DNA from 2 places in the Streptomyces sp. NPDC031225 genome. Region 2 is predicted to be linked to the other one. Evidence: riboswitches for the same ligand, from Rfam matches in the RefSeq annotation. Region 2 holds a riboswitch; the other holds the start of a gene.
The links. Region 2 has a riboswitch for glycine ahead of gcvP (aminomethyl-transferring glycine dehydrogenase). Riboswitches for the same ligand answer to the same signal wherever they lie in the genome.
Positions count from the first base shown of each region.

Region 1: it holds a riboswitch for glycine, as region 2 does, so the genes downstream of both, gcvT (glycine cleavage system aminomethyltransferase GcvT) here and gcvP (aminomethyl-transferring glycine dehydrogenase) in region 2, are expected to answer to the same signal.

Region 1 is NZ_JBVIHJ010000010.1:207,876-222,888, reverse strand. Features, by position in the region: gene ACZ48Z_RS19395 (ABC transporter ATP-binding protein) at 1-148, shown strand, start outside; gene ACZ48Z_RS19390 (L-serine ammonia-lyase) at 263-1,630, opposite strand; gene glyA (serine hydroxymethyltransferase) at 1,687-2,958, opposite strand; gene gcvH (glycine cleavage system protein GcvH) at 2,974-3,351, opposite strand; gene gcvT (glycine cleavage system aminomethyltransferase GcvT) at 3,530-4,648, opposite strand; glycine riboswitch at 4,701-4,803, opposite strand; glycine riboswitch at 4,804-4,901, opposite strand; gene ACZ48Z_RS19370 (AAA family ATPase) at 5,085-5,759, shown strand; gene ACZ48Z_RS19365 (enhanced serine sensitivity protein SseB) at 5,857-6,657, shown strand; gene ACZ48Z_RS19360 (enhanced serine sensitivity protein SseB C-terminal domain-containing protein) at 6,858-7,613, shown strand; gene ACZ48Z_RS19355 (ABC transporter permease) at 7,950-8,948, shown strand; gene ACZ48Z_RS19350 (ABC transporter substrate-binding protein) at 9,007-10,755, shown strand; gene ACZ48Z_RS19345 (ABC transporter permease) at 10,825-11,832, shown strand; gene ACZ48Z_RS19340 (ABC transporter ATP-binding protein) at 11,829-12,920, shown strand; gene ACZ48Z_RS19335 (ABC transporter ATP-binding protein) at 12,917-14,275, shown strand; gene ACZ48Z_RS19330 (M1 family metallopeptidase) at 14,376-15,013, shown strand, end outside.
Region 2 is NZ_JBVIHJ010000017.1:5,179-20,191, reverse strand. Features, by position in the region: gene ACZ48Z_RS27050 (carbohydrate ABC transporter permease) at 1-258, opposite strand, end outside; gene ACZ48Z_RS27045 (carbohydrate ABC transporter permease) at 327-1,325, opposite strand; gene ACZ48Z_RS27040 (extracellular solute-binding protein) at 1,332-2,627, opposite strand; gene ACZ48Z_RS27035 (APC family permease) at 3,791-5,743, shown strand; gene ACZ48Z_RS27030 (TOBE domain-containing protein) at 5,791-6,210, shown strand; gene gcvP (aminomethyl-transferring glycine dehydrogenase) at 6,270-9,155, opposite strand; glycine riboswitch at 9,219-9,333, opposite strand; glycine riboswitch at 9,334-9,429, opposite strand; gene ACZ48Z_RS27020 (PRC-barrel domain-containing protein) at 9,553-9,930, shown strand; gene ACZ48Z_RS27015 (DNA polymerase IV) at 9,948-11,324, opposite strand; gene ACZ48Z_RS27010 (MerR family transcriptional regulator) at 11,382-12,065, opposite strand; gene ACZ48Z_RS27005 (bifunctional nuclease family protein) at 12,329-12,802, opposite strand; gene ftsR (transcriptional regulator FtsR) at 12,880-13,617, opposite strand; gene ACZ48Z_RS26995 (FHA domain-containing protein) at 13,636-14,541, opposite strand; gene ACZ48Z_RS26990 (DUF881 domain-containing protein) at 14,603-15,013, opposite strand, start outside.

The DNA of each region.
Region 1 (15,013 bases), on a different contig from region 2:
CCGCATCGTGGTCATGGACGCGGGCCTGGTCCGCGCGGTCGGCTCCCACGCCGAACTGGTGGCCGAGGACCCCCTGTACGCGGAACTGGCCGCGACCCAGTTCCTCGCCACAGCGGCCCCTCACGAGACTCCGTCGGGCCTGCGTTAGCCGGCGCCGGCGGATCAGTACCGTTGGGGACTTTCCAGGGACTTTCCGCCGCGTGGGCAGGGAAGGCCCTGACAGCGCTGAAAGACAGGAACGTGCTGCTCAGGGCTCATCCCCTCAGCACTCGATGATGTTCACCGCCAGCCCGCCCCGCGCAGTTTCCTTGTACTTGACGCTCATGTCGGCGCCGGTGTCCTTCATCGTCTTGATGACCTTGTCCAGGGACACCTTGTGCGTGCCGTCCCCGCGCATCGCCATCTTCGCCGCCGTGACCGCCTTGACCGCGGCCATGCCGTTGCGCTCGATGCAGGGGATCTGGACGAGGCCGCCGACCGGGTCGCAGGTGAGGCCGAGGTTGTGCTCCATGCCGATCTCGGCCGCGTTCTCGACCTGTTCGGGGGAGCCGCCGAGGACCTCGGCGAGGGCGCCGGCGGCCATCGAGCAGGCGGAACCGACCTCGCCCTGGCAGCCGACCTCGGCGCCGGAGATGGAGGCGTTCTCCTTGAACAGCATGCCGATGGCGCCGGCGGCGAGGAGGAACCTCACCACTCCGTCCTCGTCGGCGCCGGGCACGAAGTTCACGTAGTAGTGGAGCACCGCGGGGATGATGCCGGCGGCCCCGTTGGTCGGGGCGGTCACCACCCGGCCGCCCGCCGCGTTCTCCTCGTTCACCGCCATGGCGTAGAGCGTGATCCACTCCATGGAGTGCGCCAACGGGTCGCCCTCCGCGCGGAGTTGGCGCGCGGTGACGGCGGCCCTGCGGCGCACCTTGAGGCCGCCCGGCAGGATGCCCTCACGGGACATGCCCCGCGACACACACGCCTGCATCACCCGCCAGATCTCCAGCAGGCCGGCCCGGATCTCGTCCTCCGTGCGCCAGGCCCGCTCGTTCTCCAGCATCATCGAGGAGATCGACAGACCGGTCTCCCGCGCCAGGCGCAGCAGTTCGTCGCCGGTGCGGAAGGGGTACTTCAGGGCCGTGTCGTCCAGCTTGATGCGGTCCGCGCCGACCGCGTCCTCGTCGACGACGAAACCGCCGCCCACCGAGTAGTACGTCTTCGCCAGCAGCTCGGCGCCCGAGGCGTCGTACGCCCACACCGTCATGCCGTTCGCGTGGTACGGCAGTGCCTTGCGGCGGTGCAGGACCAGGTCGTCGTCGAAGGAGAACGGGATCTCGCGCTCGCCGAGCAGGTTCAGCGTCCCCGTGGCCCTGATCCGCTCCACCCGCTCGTCCGCGCCCTCCACGTCCACCGTGCGCGGGGAGGCGCCCTCCAGACCGAGCAGCACCGCCTTCGGGGTGCCGTGGCCGTGGCCGGTCGCGCCAAGGGAGCCGTAGAGCTCGCAGCGCACCGACGCGACGGAGTCCAGCAGCTCCTCGTTGCGCAGGCGGCGGGCGAAGATACGGGCCGCGCGCATCGGGCCGACCGTGTGGGAGCTGGACGGGCCGATGCCGATCGAGAACAGGTCGAAGACCGAGATGGCCACGGGAACTCCTTCAAAGAGGGTGGGGGCACACGTCGTCGGGTGCCCCCACCGTGGAACTACTTGTTCAGGCCGGGGTACAGCGGGTGCTTGTCGGCGAGCGCCTTGACCCGGGCCTTCAGCGACTCCCCGTCGTACGACGGCTTCAGCGTCTCGGCGATCACGTCCGCGACCTCGGCGAAGTCCTCGGCCGTGAAGCCGCGGGTGGCCAGGGCGGGCGTGCCGATCCGCAGCCCCGACGTCACCATCGGCGGGCGCGGGTCGTTCGGGACGGCGTTGCGGTTGACCGTGATGCCGACCTCGTGGAGACGGTCCTCGGCCTGCCGCCCGTCCAGCTCGGACTCGCGCAGGTCGACGAGGAGGAGGTGCACGTCGGTGCCGCCGGAGAGCACGTCGACCCCGGCCTCCCGGGCGTCGTCGGCCGTCAGGCGCTCGGCGAGGATGCGCGCACCCTCCACCGTACGCCGCTGGCGCTCCTTGAACTCCTCGGAGGCGGCGACCTTGAAGGACACCGCCTTCGCCGCGATCACGTGCTCCAGGGGACCGCCCTGGAAGCCCGGGAAGACGGAGGAGTTCAGCTTCTTCGCGAACTCCTTCTTCGCGAGGATGATCCCGCCGCGCGGTCCGCCGAGCGTCTTGTGGGTGGTGGAGGTGACCACGTCCGCGTACTCGACGGGGTTCGGGTGCAGCCCGGCCGCCACCAGTCCCGCGAAGTGCGCCATGTCGACCCACAGGTACGCCTCGACCTCGTCGGCGATCCGGCGGAACTCCGCGAAGTCCAGCTGCCGCGGGTAGGCGGACCAGCCCGCGATGATCACCTTCGGGCGGTGCTCCTTGGCCAGCCGTTCCAGCTCGGCCATGTCGACGAGCCCGGCCTCGTCGACGTGGTACGCGACCACGTCGAACTGCTTGCCGGAGAAGTTCAGCCGCATCCCGTGGGTGAGGTGACCGCCGTGCGCGAGGTCGAGCCCGAGGATGGTGTCGCCGGGCTGGGCCAGCGCGAACAGGGCGGCCTGGTTGGCGGAGGCGCCGGAGTGCGGCTGCACGTTGGCGTACTCGGCGCCGAACAGGTCCTTGACCCGGTCGATCGCGATCTGCTCGGCCACGTCGACGTGCTCGCAGCCGCCGTAGTAGCGGCGGCCCGGGTAGCCCTCGGCGTACTTGTTGGTCAGGACCGAGCCCTGTGCCTCCATGACCGCGAGCGGTGCGAAGTTCTCGGACGCGATCATTTCGAGGGTGGACTGCTGGCGGTTCAGCTCGGCGTCGACCGCGGCGGCGATCTCCGGGTCGAGTTCGTGCAGGGGCGTGTTCAGTGCGGACGTCACGGTCATCGGGTGTGCAGCTCCTCAGCCGGCGGAAAAGGCGGTGTACTCGTCGGCGGAGAGGAGGTCGGCGGGCTCCTCCGTGACGCGTACCTTGAACAGCCAGCCGCCCTCGAAGGGGGCGGAGTTCACCAGCGACGGGTCGTTGACGACGTCCTCGTTGACCTCGGTGACCTCACCGGCCACCGGGGAGTACAGGTCGCTGACCGACTTGGTGGACTCCAGCTCGCCGCAGGTCTCGCCCGCGGTCACCGTGGCGCCGACCTCCGGGAGCTGAACGAAGACGACATCGCCGAGCGCGTTGGCCGCGTGCTCCGTGATGCCGACCGTCGAGACGCCGTCCTCGGCGCCCGACAGCCACTCGTGCTCCTTGCTGTAACGCAGCTGCTGGGGGTTGCTCATGGCCTGAATTCTCCTGTACGCGGGGGAGTGCTGGTGGATGGGGGTCCTGCGGAAGGCGTGCGTGAGCAGCGACTATGTGCTCAGCATCACCTACGGCGACCATGTCCGGCCGCCTGTTTCCGGGCGCCTGCTCAAGCCTTTGCTTCCGGCGCCTGCTTGCGACGCCTGCTTCCGGCGCTTACTTCTGACGCTTGTAGAACGGCAGCGCCACGACCTCGTACGCCTCGTGGCTGCCCCGGATGTCCACACCGACACCGGCCGTGCCCGGCGTCGCGTGCGCGGCGTCGACGTACGCGATGGCGATCGGCCTGCCCAGCGTGGGGGAGGGGGCGCCGGAGGTGACCTCGCCGATCACCTGGCCGCCCGCGACGACGGCGTACCCGGCACGCGGCACCCGACGGCCCTCGGCGACCAGGCCGACGAGGACGCGCGGGGGGTTCTCGGCGGCACGCGAGGCGGCCTTCCCAAGGGCCTCGCGCCCGACGAAGTCCCCCTCCTTCTCGAACTTCACGACCCGGCCGAGCCCGGCGTCGAAGGGGGTCAGCTCCCGCGAGAGCTCGTGCCCGTACAGCGGCATGCCCGCTTCCAGGCGCAGGGTGTCCCGGCAGGACAGTCCGCAGGGGACCAGGCCCACACCCTCGCCGGCCTTGGTCAGCGCCTGCCACAGCTCGACCGCGTGCTCCGGCTTCACGAACAGCTCGAAGCCGTCCTCGCCGGTGTACCCGGTGCGCGCGATCAGCGCGGGGACCCCGGCGACCGTGCCCGGCAGACCGGCGTAGTACTTCAGCCCGTCGAGGTCGGCGTCGGTCAGGGACGCGAGGATGCCCGGCGACTCCGGTCCCTGGACGGCGATCAGCGCGTACGCGTCCCGGTCGTCGCGCACCTCGGCGTCGAAGCCGGCCGCGCGCTCGGTCAGCGCGTCCAGGACGACCTGGGCGTTGGAGGCGTTGGCGACCACCATGAACTCGGTCTCGGCGAGCCGGTAGACGATCAGGTCGTCCAGGATGCCGCCGTCGGCCTGGCAGATCATGGTGTAGCGGGCCCGGCCGACACCGACGGACCCGATGTTGCCGACGAGGGCGAAGTCCAGAAGGGCGGCCGCGGCCGGCCCGCTCACGGTGATCTCCCCCATGTGGGATAGGTCGAAGAGCCCGGCCTTCGTGCGCACCGCGTTGTGTTCGTCGCGCTCGGAGCCGTACCGCAGGGGCATGTCCCAGCCGGCGAAGTCGGTCATCGTCGCGCCGAGCGAGCGATGCAGGGCATCGAGGGCGGTGTGACGGGGTTCAGAACTGCTCATCGGACGGTCGTCTCCAGGGATCCCAGGACATGGGTGTGACGGGCGAGGTGATTCCTCCCCATCTGTCATCGGAACCTGAGAGGTTCGCCATGAGGAACATGGCTTGCACCGTGGGTGGAGCCGCCTTCGAGTGGCGGCCCGCTTTTCAGATGTGCCTCGCCCGCGCGGTAACGGGGGCCTGAGAGATTCAAGGGAGGGACTTGCTCCTTCGGCGCCCGGGTACACGTACCCAGGACTCTCCCGCGCGGATTCAAGCGGCCGGTATGCAGTTGGCGCGGACATCATTGCACGCATCGCGGGCGGGCGGCAGGGCCGCACCCGGCCCCTCCCTTTGTAACTGGCTTGTGGCGGTACGCGTACAGAATCACGGGAGATCATCCATTACCTTCTCTTTACGCTCGGTGGGGAGGGGAGACCCTGACCCCGGAGGAGGACGATGACGGTGAACAGGACCACCGCGTACGCGACGACCACGGGCCTGGCGCTGCCCAAGCAGCCCGCTGCCCCGGCCGTCGAGGCCCGCGGCACGCGCCCGGCGCCGGTCGTCCGTGACCTGCGCGACCGCCTGGGACACAGCCCGCACGCCCTGCTCTTCGGCCCCGGGGACCTCGTCGTCATCACCGGCCTGCCCGGCAGCGGCAAGTCCACCCTGATGAAGCGTGCGGTCAGCGGGACACGCATCGACTCCCAGGACACCCGCGACCGCTGGGACGACCGGCTCTCCTCCTTCCTGCCGTACGCCGTCTACCGCCCCCTGGTCCGGCTCGCGCACTACGCCGGGCTGCGCCGCGCCCTGCGCTCCGGCGAGGGAGTCGTCGTGCACGACTGCGGGACGCAGACCTGGGTGCGCGGCTGGCTGGCCCGCGAGGCCCGCCGCCGGGGCGGCGCCCTGCACCTGCTGCTCCTCGACGTCACGGCGGACGCCGCGCTGGAGGGTCAGCGCGAACGCGGCCGGGGTGTCTCGCGGTACGCCTTCCTGCGCCACCGGGGCGCGGCCGCCCGTCTGATCCGTGCCGTGGAGCGGGGCGACCTGCCGCCGGGCTGCGCGTCGGCAGTGCTGGTCGACCGGGCGGCGGCGGACGTCCTGCGGCGGATCGGCTTCAGCGGCTGAAGTAGGAGAGAACCTTTTCCGGGCCGGTCCGGCTTCCGCCGTACCCGCTAGCCTTTCAGCCGTATCAGTACTGGGTTCACAGCAGGCGGTCAGACAGATGGATTTCCCGGCGGATCTCCCCGCGGACTTCTCGGAGTTCCCGGCACAGACGGCACACCCCCATCCGCACGGCGGATGGCCGGGCAACGAACTGGAGGAGGTGCTCTCCGCCTCCCTCGGCATGCCCTCGGCAGGTGCCCGGATCATCGAGGTGCTCGGCCGCAGCTTCGTCTGGATCCCCCTGCCGAACGGCGGGGGCCCGCACAGCGGCCCCCTCGACCTGCCCACTCTGGAGATCGGGGGCCAGGCGTTCGTCCCGGTCTTCAGCTCCGAGGAGCAGTTCCGCCAGGTCGTCGGCAGTCATCTGTCGTGCACCATCGCCCCTGCGGTCGAGTTCGCCCGTGGCCTGCCCCCGCACGTGGGCATCGCCGTGAACCCCGACGGCGTGGTCGGCGTCCCGCTTCCCCCGGCCGCCGTCGCCGACCTCTGCCGGGTGGGTCGCACCCCCCTCGACGGCCCCAACACCGGCGGGCGGGTCAAGCTCTACGAGCCGGACTGGCAGGACGACCCGGTCGACTTCCTCGCCACCGCCTCGGCGGAGTTCGCGGCGACCGGCGTGGTCCTGACGGCCCGCCGCTGCCTGGCGGCCATCGAGACGGCCGACCCGGTGATGTTCGTCGGCGTCGAACTCTCCCAGTGGGAAGGCGACCTGCGTACCCTGCCGATGGACGCCCTCGGCAGGGCCCTGCACCTGACCCCGGTCCGGTGGCCGGTCAACCTGGTCCTGCTGGACGTGGCGGACGACCCGGTGGGGCACTGGATGCGCGAACAGGTGCGGCCCTTCTACACGCACGGTTAGCGGACCGACCCGGCCGGGGGCGCGGGACTTGTGCCACTATGCGGTCCGCCGCGGGGCACGCCGGGTCACGGACGACCCGTACCCGCCGACGGCGCACAGATCCCGGGCCCGTGGGCGCTTAAGCTGGGTCCACACTCGGGGCCGACTTCAAGAAGGGGCGAAACAGGGTGAGCGCCACCACGACCGGCCAGGTCGAGCACATGCTGCGTCAGGTGACCCCCGGGCGCTACGACGCCTACGAGGCACTGCTGCGCGCCCTCGCGACCCCCAACTCCGGCCAGGTCTGGATGCTTCTGTGGCACGGCCAGTCCGGCTCCCCCGACGCCCAGTACGGAAACATGGAGGTCGAGGGCTACGGCTACGCCCCCTGTGTCACCTCCGCCCAGGAGTTGAGCGCCAGCGGCTGGAACCGCTCCTACGAAGTGGTCGAAGGTATCGACGTGGCCCGCACCCTGTTCCCCGACCACTACGGGCTCTGGCTCAACCCGCACGCCCCGGGCGGCGGCGTCGGCATCCCCTGGCTCGACCTGCGCCGCATCGCGACCGGCCTGGAGCGTCAGCCCGCGGGACCGCTGCGGCTGTCGGAACCCGGTATCGAGGTCCCCCAGTTCTACGCCCTGCTCGCGCACAACGCCCACCGCACCCCGGCGGTCCGCTCGCTGCGCCGCGCCTGGGTGCAGCCGGCGCTCGGGGCGCCGTATCTCGCCATCGGTCTCGACGTGTACGACACCAGCCCCTCGGCCGTCGACTCGGTGCGCGCGATGATGCAGCAGTCCATCGGCGCCGTCCCGGACGGCCTGCCGGTGTCGACCGTGGCGATGTCCGACGAATACGACCCGGTGGCCCTGTGGATGCGAGCCGGGGCGCGGCCCTTCTACGACCGCGAGGCCCACGGTGCCCCCGCGCAGGCCCCGGCAGCCGGGTACGGCTACCCTCCGGCCCGCGGAGGCTACTGAAAGTCACTTTCCTCTTTCTTACGCCATCACGTTACAACCACGTTTCTCCGCGCGTAGATAGCGGAGATTGGTCCGCAAGGTCCGCTAATCTCCGCTTCTGTCCCAACTGCCCCGCGTCCGAGGGGCGTTACCCAGTGTTCGGATAACGGAATCCTCCTTACTGCATCACGGTTGCGCATACTTTCTTCGCCAGGCCTGGCGGGTGATCGCAGCCACGTTGAAGACTCCCCAGTCAGATGCGGGATCGGAGAATCCTGTGAACACGAGCAAGTCGACAAAGCCGTAATCCACGGCAGGTGTAGGCCGGTCACCACCGGCGAGAGGGGTCGGGTCACTGTGACCGCACCGATCGAGACCACCGGGGCGCAGGCCGAGGCACAGCCGGAGGCTGTCCTCGTCGGCGTCGACAAGGGGCTGATCGAGGGCCGTTCCCTGGGGCAGATCGCCTGGTCCCGTTTCAAGAGGGACAAGGTGGCGGTCGCCGGTGGTGTGATCGTCATCCTGCTGATCCTGCTCGCGGTGCTCTCGCGTCCCATCCAGGCCATGTTCGGCCTGGACCCGAACGCCCTGCACCAGGAACTGATCGACCCCAACACCTCGCTGCCCAAGGGTGACTTCGGCGGCATGAGCTGGGACCATCCGCTCGGTGTGGAGCCGAAGTTCGGCCGCGACATCGCCACCCGCATCCTCGAGGGTTCCTGGGTCTCCCTGGTCGTCGCCTTCGGCGCCACGGTCCTGTCCAACACGATCGGCGCCGTCCTCGGCGTGGTCGCGGGCTACTACGGCGGGCGGGTCGACACGATCATCAGCCGGCTGATGGACACCTTCCTGGCGTTCCCGCTCCTGCTGTTCGCCATCGCCATCTCGGCCACCCTCCAGGGCGGTGCCTTCGGCCTGGAGGGTCTGCCGCTGCACATCAGCGTGCTGATCTTCGTCATCGGCTTCTTCAACTGGCCCTACCTGGGCCGCATCGTGCGCGGTCAGACGCTGGCCCTGCGCGAGCGGGAGTTCGTCGACGCCTCGCGGGGGATGGGGGCCCGAGGGCCCTACATCCTCTTCCGCGAGCTGCTGCCGAACCTCGTCGGCCCGATCATCGTCTACTCGACGCTGCTCATCCCGACCAACATCCTCTTCGAGGCGTCCCTGAGCTTCCTCGGCGTCGGCATCCAGCCTCCGCAGGCGTCCTGGGGCGGCATGATCAACCAGGCGGTCGACTACTACCAGGTCGACCCCCAGTTCATGATCGTGCCTGGTCTGGCCATCTTCGTGACCGTGCTGGCATTCAATCTGCTCGGCGACGGTCTCCGTGACGCTCTCGACCCGCGCAGCCGCTGACCCGCGGCGGCGGTGAGAGTCATCAAGATTTCCGACAACAAAGGGGAAGCAGACCATCATGCGAAGGTCAGCGCTGGCCGCTGTAGCGGCCATCGGCAGTGCGAGCCTGTTGCTCTCGGCTTGCAGCAAAGCCGATGACAACGGTGGAGACGGGAACAAGTCGGCTGGGGCCAACGCAGCGACCAAGGGGGTCGTCAACGCCTCCACCCAGAAGGGTGGGACGGTCACGTACGAGTACTCGGACGTCCCGGACTCCTTCGACCCGGGCAACACGTACTACGCCTACATGTACAACCTCAGCCGGCTGTACGCCCGCCCGCTGATGACCTTCCAGCCCGGCGCGGGCGAAGAGGGCAACAAGCTCGTCCCGGACCTCGCCGCGAGCGCGGGCCAGCCGAGCGAGGGCGGCAAGACCTGGACGTACAAGATCCGTTCGGGCCTGAAGTACCAGGACGGCACCGCGATCACCTCGAAGGACGTCAAGTACGCCGTCGAGCGCTCCAACTTCGCGCGTGACGTGCTCTCCCTCGGCCCGAACTACTTCCAGCAGTTCATGCAGGGCGGCAAGGAGTACAAGGGTCCCTACAAGGACAAGAGCGCCGAGGGCCTGAAGTCCATCGAGACGCCGGACGACACCACGATCGTCTTCAAGCTCAACCGTCCCTTCCAGGAGTTCGACTACCTGGTCGCGACCCCGCAGACGGCTCCGGTGCCGCAGGCCAAGGACACCGGCATCGACTACGTCAAGAGCATCGTGTCCTCGGGCTCGTACAAGTTCCAGAGCTACGACGAGGGCAAGCAGGCCGTCCTCGTCAAGAACGAGAACTGGGACCCGAAGACCGACCCGCTGCGCAAGCAGTACCCGGACAAGATCGTCGTCAAGCTCAAGGTCAACGCCGAGACCATCGACCAGGACGTCCAGGCCGGTGACGCGATCGACCTCGGTGGTACCGGTGTCCAGGCCGCGACCCAGGCGAAGGTCGTCAACAGCGCCGACCTGAAGGCCAACACGGACAACACCTACGGTGGCCGTCTGGTCTACATGGCGATCAACAACCAGGTCGCGCCGTTCGACAAGGTCGAGTGCCGCAAGGCCGTCGAGTACGCCATCGACAAGGTCTCCGTGCAGACCGCCGAGGGCGGCCCGATCCGCGGTGACGTCGCCACCACCGTCCTGCCGCCCGACATCACCGGGTACCAGAAGGCCGACGTCTACGCGACCACCGGCAACAAGGGTGACGTCGCCAAGGCCAAGGAGCAGCTGAAGGCCTGCGGCAAGACGTCGATCAACACCAACCTCTCGGCGCGCAGCGACCGTCCGCAGGAGATCGACGCGGCCACCGCGATCATCGCCTCGCTGAAGAAGGTCGGCATCAACGCCAGCCTGAAGCAGTACCCGTCGGGCAAGTACTTCACCGACTACGCGGGTGTGCCGACGTTCGACAAGAAGCAGAACATCGGCCTGCACATGATGCAGTGGGGTGCCGACTGGAACTCCGGCTACGGCTTCCTCCAGCAGATCCTGCACGGTGACGCGATCGGCGCCTCCGGCAACACCAACCTCTCGTATCTGGACGACAAGCAGATCAACGAGATGCTGGAGAAGGCCATCGCCACGGAGGACGACACCGCGCGCAACGCCCTGTACGGGCAGATCGACAAGCGTGCGATGGACCTGGCGGCGCTCGTCCCGCTGACCTACTTCAAGGTCCTGCTGTACCGCCCCGCGGGCTTCACCAACCTGGTGTCCACGGCGGCCTTCAGCGGTCAGTACGACTACCTCAACATCGGCACGACCAAGAAGTAGCCCCGGAAGGCAGGTGAAGGCATTGGTGCCCGCGGGCTCAGCAGCCCGCGGGCACCAGCGCCGGTCCCCGTGATCTCGTACATCCTCCGTCGGACGTTCGCGGCAGTGCTCCTGCTGCTGGTCGTCACCGCGGTCACCTTCGCGATCTTCTTCCTGCTGCCGCGCATGGCCGGTCAGTCCGCCGACCAGCTCGCGCAGCAGTACATCGGAAAGAGCCCGACGAAGGCCGACATCCTCGCGGTCAAGCAGAACCTCGGTCTGGACGACCCCCTGTACCTGCAGTACTGGCACTTCATCAAGGGGATCGTGGCCGGCGCCACCTACAACCTGGGCCCCACCACCGCGCACTGCAGCGCGCCCTGCTTCGGCTACTCCTTCAAGAACCACGTCGAGGTCTGGCCGCAGCTCACCTCACGCCTTCCGGTGACCGTCTCGCTGGCCGCCGGTGCCGCCGTGCTCTGGCTGGTGTCCGGTGTGGTGATCGGCGTGATCTCCGCGCTGCGGCCCCGCAGCTTCTTCGACCGCACCTTCATGGGTGTCGCGCTCGCCGGTGTCTCGCTGCCCATGTTCTTCACGGGCAACCTGGCGCTGCTGCTCTTCACCTACCAGTGGCCGATCTTCGGCCGCACCTATGTGCCGTTCACCGAGAACCCGTTCCAGTGGGCCAACACACTGTTCCCGGCCTGGTGTTCGCTGGCGCTGCTCTACTCCGCCATCTACGCGCGGCTCACCCGCTCGGGGATGATGGAGACGATGAACGAGGACTTCATCCGCACGGCCCGCGCCAAGGGCCTGCGTGAGCGCACCGTCGTGACCCGGCACGGGCTGCGGGCCGCGCTGACCCCGATCATCACCGTCTTCGGCATGGACCTGGGTCTGCTGCTCGGCGGCGCGGTGATCACCGAGACGGTGTTCTCGCTGCCCGGCATCGGCCAGTACGCGGTGCAGGGCATCACCGACAACGACCTGCCCCCGATCCTCGGCGTCACCCTGCTCGCCGCCCTCTTCGTCGTGATCGCAAATCTCCTGGTGGACCTGTTGTACGCCGCCGCCGACCCGCGGGTGAGGCTCTCGTGACCGAACTCTCCAAGACCGGTGCCGCCCTGGGCGAGCCGGCTCCGGGGAACGCCCCCGACGCCTTCCTCGCGGTCCGCGACCTCAAGGTGCACTTCCCGACCGACGACGGCCTGGTCAAGTCCGTCGACGGACTCACCTTCCAGGTGGAGAAGGGCAAGACCCTCTGCATCGTGGGCGAGTCCGGCTCCGGCAAGTCCGTCACCTCGCTGGCGATCATGGGCCTGCACCGGCTCGGCGCGCAGGGCAAGAACGTCCAGATGTCCGGCGAGATCTGGCTGGACGGCAAGGAACTGGTCTCCGCCGACCCGGACGAGGTGCGCAGGCTGCGCGGCCGCGAGATGGCGATGATCTTCCAGGACCCGCTGTCCGCGATGCACCCGTACTACACGATCGGCAACCAGATCGTGGAGGCGTACCGGGTTCACCACGACGTCAGCAAGAAGGTCGCGCGCAAGCGGGCCGTCGAGATGCTCGACCGGGTCGGCATCCCCGAGCCGGACAAGCGCGTGGACGGCTATCCGCACGAGTTCTCCGGCGGTATGCGCCAGCGCGCGATGATCGCGATGGCCCTGGTCAACAACCCCGAGCTGCTGATCGCGGACGAGCCGACGACCGCCCTCGACGTCACCGTCCAGGCGCAGATCCTCGACCTCATCCGGGATCTGCAGAAGGAGTTCGGCTCCGCGGTCGTCCTGATCACCCACGACCTCGGTGTGGTCGCCGAGATCGCCGACGACGTCCTCGTGATGTACGGCGGCCGGTGTGTGGAGCGGGGCAGCGTCGACGACGTCTTCGAGCGCCCGCAGCACCCGTACACCTGGGGCCTGCTGGGTTCGATGCCGCGCATCGACCGCGAGACCTCCGAGCGGCTCATCCCCGTCAAGGGTCAGCCGCCGAGCCTCATCAACATCCCCTCGGGCTGTGCCTTCCACCCCCGCTGCCCGTACGCGGACATCCCCAAGGGCGATGTCACCCGTACCGTGCGCCCGGAGCTCCAGCAGGTCGGCGGCGGGCACTTCTCCGCGTGTCACCTCTCGCCGGAGGACCGCACGCGGATCTGGACCGAAGAGATTGCGCCGAAGCTGTGAGTGAGACGAAGACACCGGACCCGGCGGCTCCCGAAGAGCGCGAGGTGCTGCTCAAGGTCGAGGGCCTGAAGAAGCACTTCCCGATCCGCAAGGGCGTCCTGCAGCGCCAGGTCGGCGCGGTCAAGGCGGTCGACGGCATCGACTTCGAGGTGCACAAGGGCGAGACGCTCGGCGTGGTCGGCGAGTCGGGCTGCGGCAAGTCGACGATGGGCCGGGTCATCACCCGGCTACAGGACCCGACCGGCGGCTCGATCCACTTCGAGGGCCAGGACATCACGCGGCTGAGCGCCGCCGGGATGCGTCCGCTGCGGCGGGACATCCAGATGATCTTCCAGGACCCGTACGGCTCCCTGAACCCCCGGCACACCATCGGCGGCATCGTCTCGGCGCCCTTCCGCCTCCAGGGCGTGGAGCCCGAGGGCGGGGTGAAGAAGGAGGTCCAGCGCCTTCTGGAGCTGGTCGGCCTGAGCCCCGAGCACTTCAACCGCTACCCGCACGAGTTCTCCGGCGGCCAGCGTCAGCGCATCGGGATCGCGCGTGCGCTCGCGTTGAAGCCGAAGCTGGTGGTGGCGGACGAGCCGGTGTCCGCGCTGGACGTGTCGATCCAGGCGCAGGTCGTGAACCTGATGGACGACCTGCAGAGCGAACTGGGCCTGACGTACGTGATCATCGCGCACGACCTGTCCGTCGTCCGCCATGTCTCGGACCGCATCGCGGTGATGTACCTCGGCAAGATCGTCGAACTCGCCGACCGCACCTCGCTGTACGAGGCGCCGATGCACCCGTACACCAAGGCGCTGATGTCGGCGGTGCCGGTGCCCGACCCGAAGCGCCGGGGCGCCAAGTCCGAGCGCATCCTGCTGCGCGGTGACGTGCCGTCCCCGATCTCACCGCCCTCGGGCTGCCGCTTCCACACGCGGTGCTGGAAGGCGACGGAGGTCTGCAAGACCACCGAGCCGCAGCTGATCGAGCTGCGCCCCGGCCAGCGCGTGGCCTGCCACCACCCCGAGAACTTCGCGGACCAGGCTCCGCAGGACACGGTCCTGCTGTCGGTCGCCAAGGAGGCGGCCGCACTGGTCGCCGACGAGGTGCTGGCCGAGTCGGCGGAGACGTCGGCGGCCGTGGCGGCGCAGGTGGTCGCTTCCGAGGACACCGAGCCCTCGGCGGAGACGGCCGAGAAGCCCGCGGCGGAGGTCACCGCCGACGCCGAGGCCACGTCGGCGAAGACCGGCCCGGGGGCCAGGACCACGCCCGCCGCAGCGGTCCAGGAGCCGGCCGCCGCCGAGGAACCCGCCTCCGACACCCCGGGCTCACCGGAACCGGAAGCGGATCGTCAGGAGTCAACCGACAAGTAGCGCATGACGAGTTGGCAAAGTCATGCACATGCCCGAACGGGAGAGTGAAGAGTCGTCCGTGTCCGACTTATCGGTACACGCTCGAAAGGGACGACGACTCATGAAACTCTCCCGTTCGGCACGTTCAGGGGCCATCGCGACCGCGGTGGCCTCTTTCTTCGTCGTCGCCGCCTCCCCCGGCCCCCACCCGGGCGCACCGGGCATCGGCGACAGCTACTTCCCGAACCTCGGCAACGGCGGCTTCGACGCCCGGCACTACACCCTCGACGTGGCGTACAACCCGGACACCGACCGCCTCGACGGCCTTACGACACTCACCGCGCGCGCCACCCAGAACCTCTCCTCCTTCGACCTGGACCTGCAGAAACTCGAGGTCACCCGGGTCGAAGTGAACGGCAGACGGGCCCAGTTCACGCGCGACGGCGACGAGATCCGCATCTCCCCGCGCGAGTCCCTGCGCAAGGGCCACGACTTCACGGTCGCCGTCACCTACGGCGGTGTGCCGCAGCCTCTCAACGGCCCCATCGTCTTCGGCTCCGACTACGGCTGGATGAAGACCCCCGACGGCGTCTTCGTCGCCTGTGAACCCAACGCGGCCTCCACCTGGTTCCCGTCCAGCGACCACCCCTCCGACAAGGCCACGTACGACATCCGCATCAAGACCCCCAAGGGCCTGACCGCGGTCTCCAACGGCCGGCTCGTCTCGACGTACGACAAGGGCGGCTCGACGTACACCCA
Region 2 (15,013 bases):
CGTGAACAGCGCCTCCCGGCCGCGGAAGGCGAACCGCGCGAAGGAGAACGCGGCCAGCGCGGACGCGGCGACCACCAACACCGTCGTACCCACCGCGATCAGCGTGCTGCTGCCGAGCAGCCGCCAGAAGTCGCTCCCGCCGAGGATGTCGGTGTAGTTGCTGATCAGCCAGCGCTTCGGCAGCCCGAAGGGGTTGCTGGAGAGCTCGTCGGTGGACTTGAACCCGGACAGGACGGCGTACACCAGGGGTACGACCATCACCGCGCCGACGGCGACGAGGATCGCGTGCAGGGGCAGGGTCCGTGCGGTGGTGGTCTTGCGGGCGGTCACTTGCCGTCCCCCCTCATCGTCGTGGTGGCCCCTTCGAGGTCGCGGCGGAGCACGAACCGCTGGTAGGCGAGGGCGAAGACGAGGCAGATGCCGAACATGACCACGCTGATCGCGCTGGCGTAGCCGACCTGGTAGCGCTTGAACCCGTACTGGAACATGGTCACGGCCATGGTCTCGGAATGGTGGTCGGGGCCGCCCTGAGTGACCACCCACACCAGGTCGAACAGCTGGATGGAGCCGATGACGGACAGGAAGACGCTGATCCGCAGGGTGGGCGCGAGCAGCGGCAGGGTGACGTTGCGGAACCGCTGCCAGGCACCGGCGCCGTCGATGAGCGCGGCCTCGGTCAACTCCCTCGGGATCGACTGGAGTCCGGCGAGGTAGAGCATCATGTGGAAGCCGAAGTACTTCCACATCATGACCAGGAAGAGCGTCGCCATGACGTACGAGGGGTCGGCGAACCACAGCCCGCCCACCCCGTCGAGGCCGACCGCGCCGAAAACGTGGTCGGCGAGGCCGTCGTCCGGGGCGAAGACCATGCTGAACAGCACACCCGTGATCGCCTCGGACAGGACGTAGGGCGCGAAGAACAACATCCGGTAGAGGGCCCTGCCGCGCATCTTCTGGTTGAGGAGGACGGCCATGGCGAGCGCGAACGGCAGTTGGAGCGCGAGGGACAGCAGGACCAGGACCAGACAGCGCCACAGGTCGCCCAGGAAGACCGGGTTGTCGAAGAGCGACGTGAAGTTGTCGACGCCGACGTAGTCGGAGGGCATGCCGAAGCCGCCCCAGCGGAAGAACGCGGCGTACAGCGCGAACAGCATCGGCAGCAGGACCATGCCGATGAACAGCACCAGCGCGGGCACCTGGAAGCCGACCGCGGTGAGCCAGTGCAGTACGCGCCGACGGCCCCGCCCCCGGGCCCTGACTGATTCCGGGGGCGGGAGATCGGTACCCGGACCGCTCCGCTTGTCTGCGAGGAACGTGGAGGTCATCGCGGGCTACTGCTCTTCCTTCGCCGTCTGCGTGATCGACTGGGTGACCTGTTCGGGGGACTTGGAGCCCGCGATGAGCGCGGCCACGCTGTCGTTGACCTCCTGGCCGACGGCGGGCGCGTATGCCTGGTCGAGGTAGAGCTGGAAGCCGGTGGCGGCCTTCAACTGCGCCTGGACGAGCTTGAGGTTGGGGTCGGTCATGGCCTTCTCCGCGTTCGGGAGCACCGGAAGGATGCTGGTCTTCTTGACCAGTTCCAGTTCGGTGGCCTCGGAGGCGAAGAACTTCAGGAAGTCCACGGCCGCCTGCGGGGCACCCCGGCGCAGGGCGTGTCCGCCGCCGCCGCCGAACACCTCGGTGAGGGCGCCCTTGCCGCCCTCGACCGCGGGGAACGGGAAGAAGCCCAGGTCGCCCCCGAGGCCCTTGCCGCTGTCGGCCTCCACGGACGGCGCCCACTGGCCCATGAGCTCCATGGCCGCCTTGCCGTTGCCGACGGCGGCCGCCTGGCCGGTGGGGGTGGAGTAGGCGGCGTTGAGGAAGCCCTTCTGGAAGGGCTGGAGGTCCACGAGCTGCTTGAGGTGCCGGCCGGCCTCGACGAATCCGGCACCGGTGAAGTCCTTGTCCTCGCTGGCCTTCTGGAGGGCGTCGATGCCGGCGGTGCGCATCGCGAGGTAGGCCCAGTAGTACATGCCGGGCCACTTCTCCTTGCCCGCGAGGGCGATGGGCGTGATGTTCTTCGACTTCAGCTTGCTCACGGCCTCCAGGAAGCCGCCCCAGGTGGTGGGGGGCTCACTGACACCGGCCTGCTTGAAGAGCTTCTTGTTGTACCAGAAGCCGATCATGCCCATGTCGAACGGAATGCCGTAGACCTTGTCGTCGAGGATGTACGGCTCCTTGGTGACCTTCAGCAGACCGTCTGCCCACGGCTTGGTCCGGTCGGTCAGATCCTCCACGAGCCCCGCGTCGACCTGCTGCTTGAGGACGCCACCGCCCCAGGTGTGGAAGATGTCGGGGAGCTTCCCGGAGGCGGTGAGCGCCGTCATCTTCGACTTGTAGGCGTCGTTCTCCAGCTGGACGATCTTTATCTTGACCTTGGGGTTCGCGGCCTCGAACTTCTTGGCGAGGCCCGCCCAGACACTCTTCGCCGGCTCGGTGGTGGAGATGTTCCACCACTCCACCGTGGTCGTCCCGTCGGTCGATCCTCCGTCCGAGTCGCCGCCACAGCCGGTCAGTGCCGTCATGCTCAGACCGGCCGCGGCGGACGCCGCCAGAAATCCACGGCGGGACAGTGCCGGGTCGCCCATGATGCGCTCCTTGGGTACGGGACGGAGCCGTCCTTGTCCGTCCTGCGGTCCGAAAGTTTCGGAGTAGATCCAGAAACCTTCGCTGCTGCCGCACCCTAGAGACAGCTACCAAACGGTGGCAACCCCTTGTGCACAGGCAATGTTGAGCAGTTGAACCAGGCGAGCCCACGGCGCCCTCGGCCGACCCGCCCGCACGAGGGCGCGGTCGATTCCGGGAGCGGCCGTCTCGACGCCATCGAAGGGAAGTCCGCACACGTCACGGCGCGTTGGAGAACGCGAGAAGGTCCGCATGGATCACGCCGGTGGACAAAGGAGTGCCGGACCGGCCCGGACCGCAGCCCGCCGCGAACAGAGCCGGGTATCCGAAACGACCGGGGACCTCGGGGCTGCCGCGCGATCGGATTTTCGCGACACCCGGCATCCCGCAACGCTCCCGGCGCCGAAATCGCCGATCCCCCAGGGGCGTTGCACCGAGCTACGGCCAACGGCACCCGGGCGCCTGCCACATGCCAGATCGACAGCGGCAGCCCGGACCGACCCACAGGCGCCAGGTAGGCGTCCCGGCCAAGGACCCGCTCCACCGACGCCCCGAAGGAACTGCCCTCTCGGCCCACTCGGTAAGGGGCCCACCTCAACCTCCCTTGCCGGTCAGGGGCGTTATCGCTCCGCTTTCCGCACCTGAGGCGACCCCCGACCGAAGGGTTCGGCACATTCGCCTCCGAACCGAAACATTCGCTCTCGTTGGCGATCCTTACGGAACGGACTGCTCGACAGGACTCGGGCCGGGGTGACGCTCCGACGAGGTGAGCCGCACACCGCGTGCACCGGGCATCGCCCTCCTGGACGGTGGCAGGCAAGTCACGGTGAATTCACCGGAGCAGGCCCGGTTGCCGGAAGCTCTCCCCGAACACGTCGACACCCGGCGCCACCATGACGCAACGTGTTCGCCTCCCCCGATCCGACCCACCGACCTTTTCCGGGAGAAACCCCCACCCAGCTGCCCCGACACCCGCCGCCGGCCCTCGCGGACCGAGTCTTAACGGAAGCTTGACGCCCATACGCCCCACATCCGTGGGCCCAGGCGTCACTCTCCGCTTACGCTGGTCCGGCCGTCGGTCGGGGCGGCCCGAACCCAGCTGAGCCGCACCTCTGGAGCGCCCGCGATGGCCACCACCGAACACCCTCCCTCCAGTCGCCTGCGCTCCTGGATGCTGGAAGGCCTGTCGGACATGGGCAAGGGCGGCGGCCACCCGGGCCCGCACGCCGAACCGGAACCCCCACACCAGGGCCAGCCCTGGTGGCGGGTCATGTGCCTGACCGGCGTCGACTACTTCTCCACCCTCGGCTACCAGCCCGGCATCGCCGCCCTCGCGGCCGGCCTGCTCTCCCCCATCGCGACCATCGTCCTGGTGATCGTCACCCTCGCGGGCGCCCTGCCCGTGTACCGCAGGGTCGCCGAGGAGAGCCCGCGCGGTGAGGGCTCGATCGCCATGCTGGAGCGACTGCTGTCGTTCTGGCAGGGCAAGCTGTTCGTCCTCACCCTGCTCGGCTTCGCCGCCACCGACTTCCTGATCACCATCACCCTGTCCGCCGCGGACGCCTCCACCCACCTGGTCGAGAACCCGCACCTCACCGGCGCCCTGCACGACAAGCAGATGCTGATCACCCTGGCCCTCGTGGCCCTGCTGGGCGCGGTCTTCCTCAAGGGATTCCTGGAGGCCGTCGGGATCGCGACCGTCCTGGTCGGCATCTACCTCGCCCTGAACGTCGTCGTCGTGATCGTCGGCCTGTGGCACATCGTCACCGCGGACCATGTCATCACCGACTGGTCCAGCGCCCTGACCACCGAACACGGCAACGTCTTCGTGATGATCGGCGTGGCCCTGATCGTCTTCCCCAAGCTCGCGCTCGGCCTCTCCGGCTTCGAGACCGGCGTCGCCGTCATGCCGCACGTCAAGGGCGACCCGGACGACACCGAGGAACGGCCCACCGGCCGGATCCGCGACACCAAGAAGCTGCTCACCGTCGCGGCCCTCATCATGAGCTGCTTCCTGATCGCCACCAGCTTCATCACCACCCTGCTCATCCCGGAGAAGAACTTCGAGCCGGGCGGCCCGGCCAACGGCCGTGCGCTGGCCTACCTCGCCCACGACTACCTCGGCGGCGTCTTCGGCACCGTCTACGACGTCTCGACCATCGCCATCCTGTGGTTCGCCGGCGCCTCCGCGATGGCAGGCCTGCTCAACCTCATGCCGCGCTACCTGCCCCGCTACGGCATGGCCCCGCACTGGGCCCGCGCGGTGCGCCCCATGGTCATCGGCTTCATCCTGATCGCCTTCCTGGTGACGTGGATCTTCGACGCGAACGTCGACGCACAGGGCGGCGCGTACGCCACCGGCGTGCTGGTCCTGATCAGCTCGGCGGCGATCGCGGTGACCATCGCCGCCCGCAAGGCCGGCCAGCGCGGCTGGACCATCGGCTTCGCCGTCATCTCGGCGGTGTTCCTCTACACGACCGTCGTCAACGTCATCGAACGCCCCGACGGCGTCAAGATCGGCGCCTGCTTCATCGCCGGCATCATCCTGATCTCGCTGCTCTCCCGGCTGGCCCGTGCCTTCGAGCTGCGTGTGACCAGCGTGACGCTCGACGGCATGGCGGAACGTTTCATCCGGGACATCGCCAGCCGCAAGATCCGGTTCATCGCCAACGAACCCGACCAGCGCGACCGCGCCGAGTACCGCGACAAGATCGAGCAGATCCGCGAGGACAACGACATCCCCGGCGAGGACTTCGTCTTCGTCGAGGTCACCGTCCTGGACCCCTCCGAGTTCGAGGCGAGCCTCACCGTCCGCGGCGAGATCCTCCACGGCCGCTACCGCGTCCTGACCCTGGAGTCCTCCTCCATCCCCAACGCCCTGGCCGCCCTCCTCCTGCACGTCCGCGACACCACCGGCTGCACCCCGCACATGTACTTCGAGTGGACCGAAGGCAGCCCCTTCGCCAACTTCCTGCGCTTCTTCCTCTTCGGCCAGGGCGAGGTCGCCCCGGTCACCCGCGAGGTCCTCCGCGAGGCGGAACCGGACCGCGCCCGCCGCCCCCGCGTCCACACCGGCTGACCGGCGCATACCCGACATCAGCCGCACAAGGTCCTAAGTTGGTGCCCATGACCCTGAGCATCCGCAACCAGCTCCCCGGCACCGTCACCACCGTCACGCCGGGCGAGGCCATGGCGACGGTCACGATCCGACTCGACGGAGGCCAGGACCTCACGGCCGCGATCACCCTCGAATCCGTCGGCGACCTCGGCCTCGCCCAGGGCTCGTCCGTACGCGCCCTGGTGAAGGCGACGGAGGTCTCCCTCGCCACCGCCCCGATCCGGGGCGTGTCCATCCGCAACCAGCTCCCGGGCACCGTCACCGCCGTGGTCGCCGGCGCCGCCATGGCCACCGTGAAGATCGCCGTCGAGGGAGGCGAACTCACCTCCGCGATCACCGCGGACGCCGCGACCGATCTCGCCCTGAGGGCCGGCACCCCCGTGGTCGCGCTCATCAAGTCGACCGAGGTGTCACTGGCGAACGCGTAGGCCCGGCCCCCGGCGCAAGGAAAAGGGCCCCGCCGTAACGGGGCCCTCATCGCCTCAGGTCAGTCCTCGTACGCGTCCATCGGCGGGCAGGAGCACACCAGGTTCCGGTCCCCGAAGGCCTGGTCGATCCGCCGCACCGGCGGCCAGTACTTGTCCGCGACCGACACCCCGGGAGGGAACACGGCCTCCTCGCGCGTGTAGGCGTGCTCCCACTCCCCGCCCAGCGCACCGGCGGTGTGCGGAGCGTTGCGCAGCGGGTTGTCGTCGGCGGCCCACTCCCCGGCCCCGACCTTCTCGATCTCCCCGCGAATGGCGATCATCGCCTCGCAGAACCGGTCGAGTTCGATCAGGTCCTCGGACTCGGTCGGCTCGATCATCAGCGTCCCGGCCACCGGGAACGACATGGTCGGCGCGTGGAAGCCGTAGTCGATGAGCCGCTTGGCCACGTCGTCGACGCTCACCCCGGTCGCCTTGGTCAGCGGCCGCAGGTCGATGATGCACTCGTGCGCGACCAGCCCGCCGGGGCCCGTGTAGAGCACGGGGTAGTGCGGCTCCAGCCGCTTGGCGATGTAGTTGGCGGAGAGCACCGCCACCTGCGTGGCCCGCTTGAGCCCCTCACCGCCCATGAGCCGGACGTACGCCCACGAGATCGGCAGGATCCCCGCGGAACCCCAGGGCGCGGCCGAGATCGGCCCGACGCCGGTCTCCGGGCCCGCCGCGGGCTGCATCGGGTGGTTCGGCAGATACGGCGCCAGGTGCGACCGGACACCGACCGGACCGACGCCCGGGCCACCGCCGCCGTGCGGGATGCAGAAGGTCTTGTGCAGGTTCAGGTGCGAGACGTCACCGCCGAAGTGCCCGGGCTTGGCCAGCCCCACCAGGGCGTTGAGGTTGGCCCCGTCGACGTACACCTGCCCGCCCGCCTCGTGCACCTGCGCGCAGATCTCGGCGACGTGCTCCTCGAACACCCCGTGCGTCGAGGGGTACGTGATCATCAGCACGGCCAGCTCGTCGCGGTGCTGCTCGATCTTCGCCCGCAGGTCCTCGACGTCGATCTCGCCGTCCCCGGCGGTCTTCACGACGACGACCTTCATGCCCGCCATCACGGCGCTGGCGGCATTGGTCCCGTGTGCGGACGACGGAATCAGACACACGGTCCGCTGCTCGTCACCGTTCGCCCGGTGATACCCGCGTACGGCGAGCAGCCCGGCCAGCTCGCCCTGCGAACCGGCGTTGGGCTGCAGCGACACGTTGTCGTAGCCGGTGACCTCGGCGAGCCGCTCCTCCAGCTCCCGGATCAGCGTCAGATAGCCCTGTGCCTGCTCGGCGGGGGCGAAGGGGTGCAGCTGGCCGAACTCGGGCCAGGTGACCGGTTCCATCTCGGTGGTCGCGTTGAGCTTCATGGTGCAGGAGCCCAACGGGATCATGCCGCGGTCGAGCGCGTAGTCGCGGTCGGCCAGCCTGCGCAGGTAGCGCAGCATCGCGGTCTCGGAGCGGTACTGGTGGAAGACGGGATGGGTGAGGAAGTCATCGGTGCGCAGCAGCGCGTCCGGCAGCGCCTCCTCGGTGGCCGCGTCCAGCACCTCGATGTCGGCCTCGACCCCGAACGCACCCCACACCGCGGCGAGTTGGGCCCGCAATGTGGTCTCATCGCAGGCGATGGAGACATGGTCGGCGTCGACGAGGTGGAGGTTGACGCCGTTCTGCCGTGCCGCGGAGACGACCTCGGCGGCCTTCGCGGGCACCCGCACGGTGAGCGTGTCGAAATAGGAACCGTGCACGACCTCGACCCCGCCGGCCGTGAGACCCGCGGCGAGGATGTTCGCGTACCGGTGCGTCCGGCGTGCGATCCCCCTGAGTCCCTCGGGCCCGTGGTAGACGGCGTACATCCCGGCCATCACCGCGAGCAGCACCTGGGCGGTGCAGATGTTGCTGGTCGCCTTCTCCCGGCGGATGTGCTGCTCACGCGTCTGCAGCGCGAGCCGGTAGGCCTTGTTCCCGTCGGCGTCCACGGACACGCCCACGAGCCGCCCGGGCAGGCTCCGCGCGAACTTCTCCCGCACGGCCATGTATCCGGCGTGCGGCCCGCCGAACCCCATCGGCACACCGAACCGCTGTGTGGTCCCGACCGCGATGTCCGCCCCGAGCTCACCCGGCGACCGCAGCAGGGTCAGCGCGAGCAGATCGGCGGCGACGGTCACGAGCGCGCCGAGCTCATGGGCCTGGTCGACGACCGCCTTGATGTCGCGTACGGCCCCGGAGGCGCCGGGGTACTGGAGGAGCACCCCGTTGATCTCCCGCTCGGCGAGCTCGGCCGGGATTCCGTCGCTGAGGTCGGCGACCACGACCTCGACTCCGGTCGGCTCCGCCCGGGTCCGGATCACGGCGATGGTCTGCGGCAGCGCGTCGGCGTCGACGAGGAAGATCCCCTTCTTGTTCTTCCCCATCCGGCGGGACAGTGCCAGGGCCTCGGCCGCGGCGGTCCCCTCGTCGAGCAGCGAGGCACCGGAGGTCGGCAGCCCGGTGAGGTCGGCGACCATGGTCTGGAAGTTGAGCAGGGCCTCGAGGCGCCCCTGCGAGATCTCCGGCTGATAGGGCGTGTAGGCCGTGTACCAGGCCGGGTTCTCCATGACGTTGCGCAGGATGACGGGCGGCGTGAAGGTCCCGTAGTACCCGAGCCCGATCATGGAGTCGAGCACCTGGTTCCGGTCGGCCAGCGACCGCAGTTCGGCCAGCACCTCGGCTTCGGTGCGCGCTCCGGGCAGCTCCAGGGCATCGGCGTTCTTGATCACATCCGGCACCGCGGCGGCGGTGAGTTCGTCCAGCGAGCCGTAGCCGACCTGGGCGAGCATCTTGGCCTGAGCCCCGTGGTCGGGGCCGATGTGACGCTGCTCGAAGGGGATTCCCTGCTCGAGCGTGGAGAGCGGAATGCGATGGGCGGTCATTGCGGAGGCCTCCTGGTCTGACGCGACCTTCGAGGGGTACACCCCGGCACGGGTACCCCGACGGCCTCCCCCTCTGTCATCTCAACCTGAGAGCTTCACCAGACCGCCCGAGAGCAGTCGGCTTTCACCGTCGGTGAGAGCGGAAGCCGTCGACACCCGCCCTGCTTTCCAGAGTGACCTCGCCCGTGCGGTACGTGAGCCTGAGAGATTCCGGGGAGGATTTGCTCCTTCGGCGCCTCCGATGATGTCTGGAGGACTCTCCCGCACGGTGTCGACAGCCGCCTGCAACACTACCAGCGAGGTCAACGCCCGAGCTTTCGAGTGGCCGCACACCCCGATGTGCTCTTTCGTAGTGCTTACGACCGCTTCGGATGAGGTGCGACCAAGTGGAGGGCCCGTGCAGACCGACATCGATCCGCGCAACCTGATCGGCCGCAAGGCGTTCGACCGCAACGGCACCAAGATCGGCAGTGTTGACGAGGTCTACCTGGACGACGCGACCGGCGTGCCCGAGTGGGCGGCCATACGCACCGGCCTCTTCTCCCGGGACGCCTTCGTCCCCCTTGGACCGAGCGAAGTGATCGAAGGCACACTCCACGTCCCCTTCGACCGCAGGCTCATCAAGGAAGCCCCCGACTTCGGCGTGGGCCGGCACCTCTCCCCCGAGCAGGAACTCCAGCTCTACCACCACTACGGCCTCGACACGGCCCCACCGCCGTCGTTCCCGGACCGGGACTTCGGCAAGCTGGCGGGCACGGAGGAAGCCGACGCCTGAGGCACCTTCCGGCCCGCTCACCCGCCGACCAACCCGTCACGGGTGATCCGGTGCGGACCCGCCGCCTCCACCAACGGCAACGGCTCGGCCGGCTCCAACGCAGGATCCTCGACCCGGAACGTCCGCACCCGCCCCGGCTCCGAATCCGGCGTCTCGAACCGCACGGTCACCCTCCCCAGCCCGCTCCCCTGCACCCACCCGTGCCCGTACTCGGCATGCCGCACATCGTGACCGGCGACCCACCTCCGCCCGACCGCCACCTCCCGCTCCTCCGCAGGCGTGTCATCAGCCGCCTCCTCGACGGTGTCCTCCCCGCGCTCCTCCATGGCCTGAGCGAACAGGTCCTCCTGCGTGAAGTCCGCCAGCCCGCTCACCCCCACCCCCAGCAGCCGCACACCCCCCGTGGAGTCCACGCCCTCCAGCAACCGCAGGGCGGCCTCCCGCACCACCGCGGGATCGTCCGTGGGCCCCCGCAGGGTCTCGGACCGCGTCAGCGTCGAGAAGTCGTACCGCCGCACCTTCAACACGATGGTGCGTCCCGACAGCCCGGCCGCCCGCAGTCGCCGCACACACCGGTCGGCCAGCCGCTGCACCTCCAGCCCCACCCGGACCCGGTCATGGATGTCCACGTCGTACGTGTCCTCCACCGACACCGACTTCGTCTCCCGCGCCGCCACCACGGCCCGCTCGTCCCGGGCCAGCGCCATCGCGTACAGCCCGTGCCCGTGCGCCTTCCCCAGCAGCCGTACGAGCTCGTCCTCCCCCGCCTCCACGATCTCGTCGACCGTATGGATACCGGCCCGCCGCAGGTGGTCACCCGTGGCCGGCCCCACCCCCGGCAGCGTCCGCACCGACATCGGCCCCAGCAGCGCCCGCTCGGTCCCCGGTTCGATCACCACCAGCCCGTCCGGCTTGGCCTGCTCGGAGGCGATCTTCGCGAGCATCTTGGACGCGGCGAGCCCCACGGACCCCGTCAGGCCGGTGCCGGCCCGTATGTCGGCCCGCAGCTTCGCACCGGCCAGCCGCGCCGACCGGTCGTCCCAGGCCGTGCCCCCGGCCTCCAGGTCCACGAACGCCTCGTCCAGGCTCAGCGGCTCCACCAGCGGCGACAGCTCCCGCAGCAGCCCCATCACCTGCTCGCTGATCGACCGGTAGAAGTCGAAGCGCGGCACGAGATACGCGGCGTTCGGCGCGAGCCGCCTGGCCTGGCCCATGGGCATCGCCGAGTTCACACCGAAGACCCGGGCCTCGTACGACGCGGTCGCCACCACACCCCGCGGCCCCAGGCCGCCCACGACAACGGCCTTCCCGCGCAGGCTCGGCTTGGATGCCTGCTCCGCCGAGGCGTAGAAGGCATCCATGTCGAGATGCAGGATCGTGGGCGCTTTTCTCACATGTCCGATGCTGCCCTACGCCACTGACAATGCCCGCCCCGAAGGGTGGTGCGGGTCTCAGACCGCCCGGTTGCGCCGGCGCGCCAGCTCGTCCGCCGGGTTGTGTCCCATGAGGGTCTCCCCGGTGTCGATGCGCTCTCCGTGCAGCTGGGACAGGGCGCTCTCTACGTCACGCCACACGACACCCACCGCGATCCCGAAGATCCCCTGGCCGCCCTGGAGCAGCGCGTGGACCTCGTCCGGCGAGGTGCACTCATAGACCGTGGCACCGTCGCTCATGAGCGTCATGCGCTCCAGGTCCTGGAAGCCCCGCTCCCGCAGGTGCTGGACGGTGGTGCGGATGTTCTGCAGCGACACGCCGGTGTCGAGGAACCGCTTGACGATCTTCAGGACGACGACGTCCCGAAAGCTGTAGAGCCGCTGCGTCCCCGACCCGTGGGCGGGCCGCACGCTCGGTTCGACGAGCCCGGTGCGTGCCCAGTAGTCGAGCTGCCGGTAGGTGATACCGGCCGCCGCGCACGCCGTAGGGCCGCGATAGCCGATCTGCTCGGACGCCATGGACGTCGCCCCTCCGCTGCTCGGCACGGCCGCCGTTCGCTGCGGAGCGGGATCGGCCGCGCTGCCGTGCTGGGGATCCCCCCAGCTCGACCGAAGTTGAGAGCTTGGGGGAGGGTACGGACCGCTTGCCCCGAGACTCCGTCCGGGGGCACCCCCAGCCGTACCGTCGCCGCTGCTTCTCACGCCGACCTCCGTCCTTGACCTGCCTTCTCGACGGTAGGCAGTCACCAGGGGTGCGTCAACGATCGCCACACTCGGCACGCCGGGTGATAATCACCCTAGGAGTGGTTTCCCGCACCCAACCGCGGGGAAAGGCTAGCCGAATGAGCTCCGAACGGGCCGCAGGACGCTCTCACTCGCCGGTGGCAAATGCCAGCATTTTGGTGACGACCGGACACGGCCGGCCTCTCACGGACCGCTGATCCGCCGGGCCGGCCGCCTTCGTCTCACTGACTGCTGGTGCCGAAGTCCTCGGGGGAGATCTGGTCGAGGAACTCGCGGAACTTCTCCACTTCGTCCTCCTGCTCGTCGGGAATCGCGATGCCGGCGTCGTCGAGGACTCCGTCGCTGCCGTAGATCGGCGTCCCGGTGCGCAGGGCCAGCGCTATGGCGTCGGACGGCCGCGCGCTCACCTCGACCCCGCTGGCGAAGACCAGCTCCGCGTAGAAGACGCCCTCACGCAGGTCCGTGATGCGCACTTCGGTGAGCTCCTGGCCGACCGCCTCCAGCACGTCCTTGAACAGGTCGTGGGTCAGCGGTCGTGCGGGGGCCATGCCCTGCTGCGCGAAGGCGATCGCAGTCGCCTCCCCGGGCCCGATCCAGATGGGGAGGTAGCGGTCGCCTCCCACTTCACGCAGGAGCACGATCGGTTGGTTGGAGGGCATTTCGACCCGGACACCTACGACATCGAGCTCGTTCACACAGCAACCCTAGGCCGTGCCCGGGACGTTTGGGTAGTCGGGCAGGAAACGGGTGACAGTTCCTGCACCAGTCGCCCTCAGGGCAGCCGTACACCGAGCGCGGTCTGCACGAGTGCTGCGTGCAGCTTCACCGTGAGACCGGCGAGTTCCTTCGCACGGGCTTCCGCGTGCGCGCGGGTCTGCGGATTGCGGTGGCGCTTCAGCGGGGCCACCACCTGCTCCACGAGTCCGGCCTCGCGTTCGGCGGCGGCCTTCATCGCGCGCAGGTGCCGCGGCTCGATCCCGAACCGTCCGAGTTCGGCGACGAGCGCGGCGACCGTGACCACCTCGGCGTCGTACGCCCCGTCCGGCAGCGGGGCGATGAGCCCGTACGACTCCCACTCCGCCAGCTCCGACTCACCGATCTCGGCGGCGGCGAGCAGTTCGGTCCTGCCGATCCGTGCCGCGGTGGGTCCCTCGGAGACCTCCAGGACCGTTTCTCCGTCGCGCTGACGGCCCACCGTGGGCAGCGCGACGGCCTCGCCCCGCTCCATGGCGTCCAGATGCTCACGGATCACCTTGAGCGGCAAATAGTGGTCCCGCTGCATCCGCAGGACGTGGCCGAGCCGCTGGAGGTCCCGGTCGCTGAACTTGCGGTACCCGGAGGGAGTCCGCTGCGGCTCGATGAGCCCCTCGGACTCCAGGAAACGGATCTTGGAGATCGTGACTTCGGGGAACTCGTCGCGCAGCACGTTCAGCACCGTGCCGATGCTCATCAGCCCACTGTCCGTGGCGGCGGTGCCGTGTCCCGCACCGCCGCTCGGTGTTTGAAGCATGGACCTTCCCTGGGAGGGTCAGTAGCCCTGCTGGCTCGCGTAGAACACCAGCCGGTACTTGCCGATCTGCACCTCGTCGCCGTTGTTCAGAGCGACCGAGTCGATGCGCTCACGGTTGACGTACGTGCCGTTGAGACTTCCCACGTCGGACACCGTGAACGTGCCGTCCTGGCCGCGGCGGAACTCCACGTGCCGACGCGAGACGGTGACGTCGTCGAGGAAGATGTCGCTCTGCGGGTGCCGGCCGGCCGTGGTCAGCTCGCCGTCCAGGAGGAAGCGGCTGCCCGAGTTCGGCCCGCGGCGCACCACCAGGAGTGCGGAGCCCAGCGGCAGCGCGTCGACGGCCGCCTGTGCCTCCGGAGACAGGGCCGGCATCTGCGTCTGTCCGGTGACCTCGGCGTCGTACGCCTCGAGCCCGGAGATGGAGATGGTGGAGGTCGTCTCCGAGGGACGCTCGGGCACGGCCCCCGCCCGCAGCGGGGCGCCGCAGTTGGAGCAGAAGCGGCTGTTCTCCGCGTTGCGGTTACCGCACCTCGTACACACCTGGGCCGACATAGGGGAAAACCCTCCACCCGTACTTGAGGTTGACGGCTGCCCGAAACCTATGTCGCCGGACTGGGCAGGGTCAACAGACGGCACGCCCTGACCTCCGGGAACGTCACCGTCCGGGCCACCGACCTGATCCCGGAACAGCGGGCGCTGCCCTTCTGCGTCGGGCTGTGCGCGATGACGAGCGGTCGCGTTGTCACTGCCCTCTCGCGCGCTCTTGCCGAACAACTTCGCAAACAACTTCACGGGCGATTCCCCTTGACCGAAACAGACCCGCCCGTGGGGCAGGACGAACCCTGATTGAACACACCGGTCGACCCGGACACCCTCACAACGTCCGTTTCCACCAGACAGTTTCCACCACGCACCACCCATTCGGTGCGCCGACCCCCCGCAACCTCATGCCCTGGCCCGACGCGCCGCATGCACCCCCGGTTCACCGGGAGGACGACCGAGCGTAGTCAGGCCGCTTCGCCGCTCGCAAGGCGTCCACGACGATCTTGTTCGACCGCTCGACGGTAACGGTGGCCTGCTCCTTCTCAAGAGTCTGCACCACGCCTCCAGGAATGTTGAGGGCCGGTTCGAGGTCCTGCGGATTGCCGATGACCTTGAAACGAAACGGCGAGGTGATCTTGTTCCCGTCGACGTTCACGCTCTTGTCGGAATCCGACAGATAGGTGCCCGCGACGACCCGCACGCCGTTCACCTGGATCGCCTCCGCGCCGGCCGCGCGCAGCTCCTGGATCGCGTCGAGCAGCATGTCCGCCTCGACCGTCCCCTTGGTGTCCTCGATCGTCATCGTGATGCCCGGCCCCTGCGCGGCCACGGTGCCCGCGAGGATGCCGAG